DNA from 2 places in the Agathobaculum hominis genome. Region 2 is predicted to be linked to the other one. Evidence: predicted binding sites of a transcription regulator. Region 2 holds the regulator's gene; the other holds the start of a gene.
What was found. The regulator Rex, encoded in region 2, represses fermentation and respiration genes when NADH is low (regulators of the CRP and FNR family bind a similar motif). The targets are predictions, from matches to a motif close to ATTGTTAANNNNTTAACAAT.
Positions count from the first base shown of each region.

Region 1 (4,870 bases), on a different contig from region 2:
TACGGACAGGGCGGAGGTGTTGGAAGCGAAGATGGTGTGCTCCGGGCAGATCTTGTCCAGATCCTCGAGCAGATCCTTCTTCAGATCCATGCGCTCCAGAATAACTTCCATGACGAAGTCAGCGTCGGCAGCGGCGTTGCGGTCTACCGTGGTCTTGAGGGCAGCAAGAAGCTCATCCTTGCGCTCCTCGGTCATCTTGCCCTTCTTTACGAGAAAGTCGTAGTCATGAGCGATGACGGTCTTGCCGCGCTCGGTGAACTCCGGCTTAATGTCGATCATGGTGACGTCATGGCCAGCGTTCAGGAAAACTTCCGTAATGCGTGCGCCCATATTGCCTGCGCCGAATACACATACTTTCATGTTATAAAACCTCTCTCTTACTCACTCATCGGTTCTTTGATTGTGATTTCTCGGAAATCAATGCAGAAGGGGAGCGGTGAAGCTCCCCTCATGCGGATGTACACAAGGGAAATTACTTGTTCTTGAATTCCTTGGCCGGCTTGTCGCGGTTCTTGTCGAGGAAGTAAGCCATGCCGTACTTCTGGTCCTCGGTAGCGAAGCACTGTGCAAAGACATTGCCCTCGAACTTCAGAGCAGAGTTCAGGTCGGTCTGCTGACCAACGTTGACAGCTTCCTTGACCAGAGAAACAGCGATCGGAGCCTGAGCAGCGATCTCCTCAGCGAGCTTTACAGCCTCGTCGAGCAGGTTCTCGAGCGGATATACGTAGTTAACCAGACCCATGTCCAGAGCGTCCTGAGCGGAGTAGTTGCCGCGTGCAGTGTAGAGCATTTCCTTAGCCTTGCCTGCGCCTACGAGGCGAGCCAGACGCTGGGTGCCGCCGCAGCCCGGGGTGATGCCCAGACCAACTTCCGGCTGACCGAAGGTTGCGTTCTCGGAAGCGAGACGGATGTCGCAGGACATAGCCAGCTCGCAGCCGCCGCCGAGGCAGAAGCCGTTGATTGCAGCGATGACCGGGCGCTTGAAGTTCTCGATCTTCCAGCAGACGCGGTTGGACTCGTTGCCGAACAGCTTGCCTTCCTCACAGGTCTTGGTAGCCATCTCGGAGATGTCTGCGCCTGCAACGAAGGAGTTGACGGTCTTGCCCTTCTTGTTGACGGTGGAAGAACCGGTCAGAACGACAGCGTAAACGTTGTCCAGATCCTTAGCCAGCTCGTCGAAAGCTTCCTCGAGCTGAGCGTACATGTCGGTGGACAGAGCGTTCATGGCCTTCATATGCTCGATCTTAACGATGGCAACATGGCCCTTTTTTTCGATTACTACGTCAGTCATTTTTAAGACTTCCTTTCAGTATATGTTCTCCAAGGCTGACCCTCGGAGATCGTCCCCATGCGGAGACGGACAAACATCCGGAGGATGTTTGAGTCAAATGAGAGCAGGAACGAGTTCCTGTTCGTAAAAACGCGGGGCGTGTACCTGCGTTTTGGCCGTAGCCCTCTAAACCTTATTCCGCCGCAGTGCGGCGATAAGATGAGAGCACACCCCGACCCAGCCGCCGTGGGCGGCGTCGTTCGGGTATCCAAAATCAGTTTCCACGGAACTGATTTTGGTATATAGGGGGCTTTTGAAGCCCCCTATAGCAAGATTTACTTGCAGAGCTCGTCGCGCTCGACGATGATAGCTTCGCCCATACCGCCGCCGATGCACATGGTAGCCAGACCGATGGTCAGGTCGCGCTTGATCATTTCGTAGATCAGGGTGGTGGTGATGCGGCAGCCTGCTGCGCCGATCGGGTGGCCCAGAGCGATTGCGCCGCCGTTTACGTTAACCTTGTCCATATCAAAGCCAAGCTCACGGTTAACAGCAGCAGCCTGTGCAGCAAATGCCTCGTTGGACTCGATCAGGTCGAGGTCAGCAACGGTCAGACCTGCGCGGGACAGAGCCTGACGGGTGGACTCGATCGGGCCTACGCCCATGATGGACGGATCGCAGCCTACAGAGCCCCAGGCACGAACCTTAGCCAGCGGCTTGAGACCGTTTGCCTTGACGAACTCCTCGGAAGCGATGATCATTGCAGCGCCTGCATCGTTGATGCCGGAAGCGTTGCCTGCGGTTACGGTGCCGCCGTCCTTCTTGAATGCCGGGCGCAGCTTGCCGAGGATCTCCAGAGTGGTGTTCGGCTTTACGTGCTCATCGGTATCGAAGATAACGGTTTCCTTCTTCTTCTTGACTTCGATCGGAACGATCTCGTCCTTGAAGCGGCCGCTAGCGATAGCGGCAGCAGCCTTCTGCTGGGAAGCGAGAGCGATCTCGTCCTGCATCTGACGGGTGATGCCGTACTTTTCAGCTACGTTTTCAGCGGTGATGCCCATGTGATACTGGTTGAATACATCAAATACGCCGTCGTATACCATCATATCGACCAGCTTCTTGTCGCCCATGCGAGCACCCCAGCGGGTATCGCGGGAGATGTACGGAGCACCGGACATAGACTCGCAGCCGCCTACCAGCATCATCTTGTTCTCGCCGGAACGGATGATCTGGGTGCCGAGGGAGATGGCACGCATGGAGGAAGCGCAAACCTTGTTCAGGGTCATAGCCGGGGTGGTGATCGGCAGACCGGACTTCAGGCAAACCTGACGTGCTACGTTCTGGCCTACGCCGCCCTGCAGTACCTGACCGAACAGAACCTCGTCGATTGCTTCCTTGTCAACGCCTGCACGCTCGATAGCTGCCTTTGCAGCAGCGGTGCCAAGCTCGGAGGAGTGTACATCGCGGAGGGTGCCGCCGTAAGTGCCGATTGCAGTACGGGCAGCGGAACAGATGTAAACGTTCATTTAGCTGTTTCTCCTTTTCTACTGATGCGGCGAAAAAACTATGCCGCCGCACGGTGATGAAAACTCGATTGATTTCTGAGTTCGTTAATATTTTATCAAACTCTTGAGCAGAATGCAAGGGCAAATATTAAATTCATATAATTCGCATGAAAATAATATATGCCGCTTGCATATCATGCACAAAATACAGACGTTATTCGATGGTCAGACCCATCAGCTCTTCGTGGAAAATGCGCTCGTCCATCAGCTTGATGGTGCCGTCTGCCTGATAAGCGATCTTCGGCTCGAACTCCATCTGGTCGAGGATCTGGGTCTGGAGGTCGATGCCCGGAGCGATCTCGATCAGGGTGATGCCTTCCGGACGCAGCTCGAATACGCAGCGCTCGGTGATGTACAGAACCGGCTGATGAACCTCGTTCGCGTAGTCGCCGGAGAAGGTGATATGCTCAACCTGCTTTACGAACTTCTTCTTCGCGCCCTCCTGCGTGATGACCAGCTTGCCGTCCTTGCACTCGGTCTTGAGGCCCTTTGCAGTAAAGGTGCCGCAGTATACGACCTTCTTTGCGTTCTGGGTGATGTCGATGAAGCCGCCTGCACCAGCCAGACGGGTGCCGAACTTGGAAACGTTCAGGTCGCCGTTCGGAGCAGTCTCAGCCAGGCCGAGGAATGCAACGTCAAGGCCGCCGCCCTGATAGAAGTCGAACTGTACGTTGTGCGGGATGATGCACATTGCGTTTGCAGCAGCGCCGAACTGAGTGCCGCCGTAGGGAACGCCTGCGATAGAACCTGCCTCAACGGTCAGGGTCATGTTGTCGGAAATGCCTTCCTCAGCTGCAACGTTAGCGATCTTCTCCGGTGCGCCGGTGCCGAGGTTGACGATAGCGTCCTTCGGCAGCTCCATAGCAGCACGGCGGGCGATGATCTTCTTAGCGTCCATCGGGATCGGCGGGATAGCGTCGACCGGAATGCGGAACTCGCCGGTCAGAGCGCCGTCATACGGCATGCCGAGGCACTGCATGTTCTCCTCTTCGGTACCTACGACGACAGAGTCAACGTAGATGCCCGGGATAGCAACGAGCTTCGGATCCAGAGAGCCGCCCTGAACGATCTTCTCGACCTGAACGATTACCTTGCCGCCGGAGTTCTTGCAGGCCTGAGCCATTGCAGTTACGTCCAGAGGACCGATCTCGCGATGTACGGTGCAGTTGCCGTACTCGTCGCAGTAGGAAGCGCGCAGGAATACAACGTTGATCGGGAAGCCCTTGTAGAGCAGGCGCTCCTGGCCTTCGATGTTGACAACCTTTACGAGGTCTTCCTTGGTAACGTCGTTGAGCTTGCCGCCGCCGTTGCGCGGGTCAGCAAAGGTCTTCAGGCCGACGTGGGTGATGGTGCCGATGTTGTGAGCGGCAATATCACGGTACATATGAGAAATGACGCCCTGCGGCAGGTTGTAAGCCTCGATCTTGTTGTTCAGAGCGAGCTCGCCCAGACGGGGAGCACGGTCCCAGTGACCGCCGATAACGCGCTTGACCATGCCTTCGTGACCGTAGTGGTCGCCGCCGGTACCGTCGCGGTGGCCCTGACCTGCTGCGAAGAACAGGGTCAGATCCTTCGGATGACCGGTCTCAAGAAAACGCTTCTCAAGAGCCTTGGACAGGGTCTCCGGGCATGCGCAGGATACGAAACCGCCGGTAGCGATGGTGTCGCCGTCCTGAACCTTGAGAGCGGCCTCCTCTGCGGAGATAATGCTTACTTTCTTCATGTTGATCTCCTCCTAAATGTTAATGCAATCCTGGCCGGGGCAGGGGGAAGGAAAACCTCCTGCGGCCAATGTTTCCGTCGTTTATCCGGCGGAATGCGACGCGGCAGCGCGGATCTCGTCGATCGCGCTCTGCATATCGTCTCTCGATGTGATAACAATGCGGTGGTCGGCTTCGATCTCCTCATAGAGGTAGGGGCAGCCGGTGCACCCGCGGATGATAAGCAGCACGTCGTAATGCGCGCCCTCCTCCGGGAGGGAGAATGAGGCGGCATCCGAAAGGGCGGAACGCACAGTGCTGTAGCATTCGCCGCG
Region 1 covers NZ_JACOPK010000007.1:124,694-129,563, reverse strand. The annotation lists gene H8S02_RS08885 (3-hydroxyacyl-CoA dehydrogenase family protein) at 1-360, opposite strand, end outside; gene H8S02_RS08880 (enoyl-CoA hydratase-related protein) at 473-1,291, opposite strand; gene H8S02_RS08875 (acetyl-CoA C-acetyltransferase) at 1,606-2,796, opposite strand; gene H8S02_RS08870 (acyl CoA:acetate/3-ketoacid CoA transferase) at 2,990-4,558, opposite strand; gene H8S02_RS08865 (hypothetical protein) at 4,640-4,870, opposite strand, start outside.
Region 1: H8S02_RS08875 (acetyl-CoA C-acetyltransferase) is a predicted target of Rex. The motif match lies at 2,877-2,896, and genes of this name have one in related genera.

Region 2 (4,870 bases):
CCGCAGGCGTTTCCCTGCGTACCTTCAACCGCAACTTTGAGGGCCGCTCCGGCACGCAGGACGCGAAGATCTATCTCGTCTCCCCGGAGGTCGCGGCGGCGTCCGCTCTGGCAGGTCATCTGGTCGATCCGCGCACGCTCGGCGAGATGCCGGAGATCGAGATGCCTGAGCATTTCGTCATCAACGACAACATGATCGTAAAGCCGGCGGAAAATCCGGCTGAGGTCGAGGTCGTCCGCGGCCCGAACATCAAGCCGTTCCCGCTCGGCAAGGCGCTCGAGGCGTCCTATACCGGCAAGGTCGTGCTCAAGACCGAGGACAACATCACCACCGACCATATCCTTCCGGCCGGCGCGAAGCTGCTCCCGTACCGCTCGAACGTCCCGTTCTACTCCAACTACTGCTTCATCAACGTGGACAAGGATTTCCCGTCCCGCTGCAAGGAGCAGGGCGGCGGCATCATCGTCGGCGGCGCAAACTACGGTCAGGGCTCGTCCCGTGAGCATGCGGCGCTCGTTCCGCTGTATCTGGGCGTCAAGGCTGTCCTGTGCAAGTCCTTCGCGCGCATCCACAAGGCAAATCTGGTCAACTCCGGCATTATTCCGCTGACCTTCGCAGATCCGGCGGATTACGATGCGATCAATCTGCTCGACGAGATCTCTCTGCCGAACGTTCTCGAGGAAGTAAAGAACGGCGAGCAGGTCACGGTCGTCTGCGGCGGCAGGACCTTCAAGGCAGACTGCGAGGTCTCCGAGCGTCAGCGCCATGCGCTGCTCGCGGGCGGCACGCTGCTCTACGCGCGTCAGCAGGCGAACAAGTAAGAGCTGAAACCGGGGCGGCGGACAGGAGAGAATGTCTGTCCGGTCCGCCTTGACAGAATGACGTTAATTTGTTAAAATAATATCAATGCGACAGGAGGACAACCCAATGTCTATCGACCAGTCTGTTCTGGATAAATTTGAAGCAGTAGTAGAGAGCCAGCGCAAGCGTATCATGGATATGAAGGCGCAGGACGATTTTATTGATTATTCCAAGCTCGACAAGCTCATCATCGGCGTGTGCGGCGGCGACGGCATCGGCCCGATGATCACCGGCATGGCGCAGCACGCACTTGAGGTTCTGCTCGCAGACAAGGTAAAGGCCGGCAAGGTCGAGTTCCGCGTCATCGACGGCCTGACCATCGAGCGCCGCGCCGAGCTCGGCTGTGCGATTCCGCCCGACGTCATGGAGCAGCTCAAGCAGTGCCATGTTATCCTGAAGGGCCCCACCACGACCCCGCGCAAGGGCGATCCGTGGCCGAACGTTGAGTCCGCGAACGTTGCCATGCGCAAGGGTCTCGACCTGTTCGCGAACGTCCGTCCGGTAAAGGTTCCGGAGCTCGGCATCGACTGGACGTTCTACCGCGAGAACACCGAGGGCGGCTACGCTGTCGGCTCGCAGGGCGTGCAGATCGACGACGATCTGTTCATCGACTTCACCGTTGCGACCTCGCAGGGCTGCGAGCGCATCGCGCGTCTGGCCTTTGATTATGCGCGCAAGACCGGCAAGAACCGCGTTTCCTGCGTCACCAAGGCGAATATCATCAAGACCACCGACGGCAAGTTCCTTGATACCTGCCAGAAGGTTGCCGCAGAGTACCCGGAGGTTGTTTTTGACGACTGGTACATCGACATCATGACCGCAAAGCTGCTCGACGACAAGCGCCGCCGCGACTTCAAGGTCGTTGTCCTGCCCAATCTGTACGGCGACATCATCACCGACGAGGCAGCTGAGATCCAGGGCGGCGTCGGTACCGCAGGCTCGGCGAATATCGGCAAGCGCTACGCAATGTTCGAGGCCATCCACGGCTCTGCACCGCGCATGGTCAAGGAAGGCCGCGCAAAGTATGCCGACCCGTCCTCCGTGCTGCGTGCAGCCGTCATGCTGCTCGAGCATATCGGTGAGATCGAGCTGGCGAAAAAGCTCGACCGTGCGCTCGACATCTGCATGGTTGAGGAGCGCAAGGTCGTTGTGACCGGCCGCGATACCGGTGCGACCGCACAGGAGTTCACGGATTACGTTCTCGAGACGATCGCAAAGCTTTAATCCAAGTTGATAACAGTGGTGCGTGCCTTGCGGAGGGAGTTTGCAGGGCACGTGCGCATTCTCGGAAGCAAAGGAAGAAAATAACGAAGAGAGGGGAGAGACGGTGGAACACAGGCAAGAGGTATCTAAAGCGGTAATTCAGCGTTTACCGCGATATTATCGCAACATCTGCGAGCTGAAAGCCGAAGGCGCGCAGCGCATCTCCTCGCGCGCACTGGCCGAGCGGATGGGGCTGACGGCGTCGCAGATCCGGCAGGATTTCAACTGCTTCGGCGGCTTCGGTCAGCAGGGCTACGGCTACAATATCGAAAAGCTGCAGGAGGAGCTCGGCGCGATCCTGGGCCTGCGCGCAGGACGCACGGCGATTCTTCTGGGCGCCGGCAACCTCGGCCGCGCCTTGCTCAACAACTTCAATTTCTCTGCGAGCGGCTTTGAGCTGCTGTGTGCATTCGACGCCAGTCCGGAGCTGATCGGCCGCAGCTTTGGCGGCTATGAGGTGAGGGACGCAAAAGAGCTTGACCACTATATCGACGAACTCCACCCGGATGTTGCGGTGCTGACCATCCCGCGCGGCAACGCGCCGGCGATCGCGCGCAGTCTGGTCGAGCGCGGCATCCGCGGCCTGTGGAACTTCACGGGCGAGGATCTGCATCTGGAGGGACTCGGTGTTCCGGTCGAGAATGTACATCTGTCGGACAGCCTTATGACGCTGTGCCAGCTTGTCGGCATGGCTGAGGAGAACGAGGACTGAGACCATAAAACGAAAGGGAGAGCACGGAAATAGCTGTGCTCTCCCTTTCTTTTGCAGTTTACAGCAGATTGTTTCGAAACTGGGTGGGGGACTGGCCGGTTTTCGAGCGGAATGCCGCGATAAAATTGACCTCGCTCCGAAATCCCACGCGGAACGCGATCTCGCTGACCGAAAGGCCGGTCGAGTGCAGCAGCGATTTCGCCTCGTCGATACGGTGGAGCATGATATACTCATGCGGCGAAAAGCCGGTCGAGGCGCGGAAAATGCGCGAGAAATGCGATGTACTGAGGTTGACGTGCGCGGCGATGCTGCGGACCGGGAGCTCCTCGGTCAGATGGCTGTCGATGAAGCGCACAGCCTGCGCGACTGCGTCGTTTTCTGCGGGACTGTGCGCGCGCTGCGGCAGGAGCAGGCCGCACAGAATGCGGTACAGGGCCTGCGAGCGCTCGACCTCACTGGTTTCGCCGGTCCGCAGGCCGAGGATGAGCTGCGCAAGCTCCTGCTCGAGATGCAGCGCGGCGGCAGGCGTGAACACCTGTCTGCCACCGTGAAAGGCGATGATCTGCTCGAAAAATGCGCCCGAGTTCGCTCCGTCGAAGTGCAGCCAGAGCGCTTCTGCGTCACTGTGCGTGAAAAAGCGGTGAGGTCTGCGGCAGTCCACGAGCGCAGCCTGTCCGCGCTCGACCGAAAATTCGTGGTCGGTGCGGACGTACATCGTCCCGGCGCGCACATAGAGCAGATAGAAGTTGCGGTGGCTTTCGAGATGCGCGATCTCGCAGTTGTCGCGGAAATCATAATTTTCATCGTAGTAATAATGCCCGGCGCGCGTGATGTAGTAGAACAGTCCGCGCGCGACCGTGCCGGGGGTGGCAAAGAAGCGCTCTGAACGCGCGAGCACCCCGGCTTCTTCTGTGACCTTCATGACGGCAGCCTCCTTTTTGTGATTGCTGTCATTATAGCACAAAATATAAATAGATTGCAGTGTTTTGTTATTGTCAATGGCATGAATTTTCGGTAATATCTTAATAAGGAAACATCCGAAGGAGAATACGAGGGGTGCAGAAAGAAAAATCCTGCAAAACCCGTTCTTTCGCCGGATGGTTTGGGGGAATATGCTATGATAAAGGAAAAGACGTTTTATAAGTCGTTTATGATTTTAGCGCTGTCTCTGGCGCTGCAGAATCTGCTGACCTACGGCGTCAACATGATGGATACGCTCATGCTCGGACGTTACAGCCAGAACGCGATGGGCGGCGTCAGTCTGTGCAACCAGATCCAGTTCCTGCTCCAGATGCTGGTCGTCGGCGCGGGCGAGGGCGCGGTCGTTATGGGCTCGCAGTACTGGGGCAGGAAAAAGCTCGAGCCCATTCCGCACATCATCGGTGTGGCGCTGCGCTTCGGCGGCGCGCTCGCAGTGCTGCTGTTCATCCTCGTATTCGGCTGGCCGAACCAGATCCTGAGCCTGCTCTCGAACGACCCGGCAGTCATCGCGGAGGGCGCGAAATATTTCAGCATCATCCGCTATACCTACGTCATCTTCACCATCACGAATATCCTTGTCGCGTCGCTGCGTTCGATCGGCGTGGTCAGGATCGGCTACATGATCTCCGGCTCGACGCTCGTCATCAACGTATGCCTGAACTATCTGCTGATCTACGGCAATCTCGGCTTTCCGGAGATGGGCGTGCGCGGCGCGGCGTGCGCAACGCTGATCGCGCGCTGTGTCGAGCTGATCATCGTTATCTGGTTCCTCAAGTACAGGGAAAACGTGCTCAATCTCAATCTCCGCAAGCTGCTGCACATCGACACGAGCTATGTGCACGATTACATGAAGGTCTCGCTCCCGGTACTCATCAATCAGGCGCTCTGGGGCGTGGCGCAGATGGTTCAGACCGGTATTCTGGGTCATCTCGGCGGCGACGTTACGGCGGCGAACGCGATCTCGGTACAGGTCTATCAGGTGCTCTCGGTCGTCTGCTACGGCGCGGCGAGTGCGGCGGGCATTGTGGTCGGCCGCACGATCGGTGAGGACAA
Region 2 covers NZ_JACOPK010000009.1:89,824-94,693, reverse strand. The annotation lists gene H8S02_RS10240 (aconitate hydratase) at 1-821, shown strand, start outside; gene H8S02_RS10235 (isocitrate/isopropylmalate family dehydrogenase) at 928-2,085, shown strand; gene H8S02_RS10230 (redox-sensing transcriptional repressor Rex) at 2,189-2,836, shown strand; gene H8S02_RS10225 (AraC family transcriptional regulator) at 2,895-3,758, opposite strand; gene H8S02_RS10220 (MATE family efflux transporter) at 3,954-4,870, shown strand, end outside.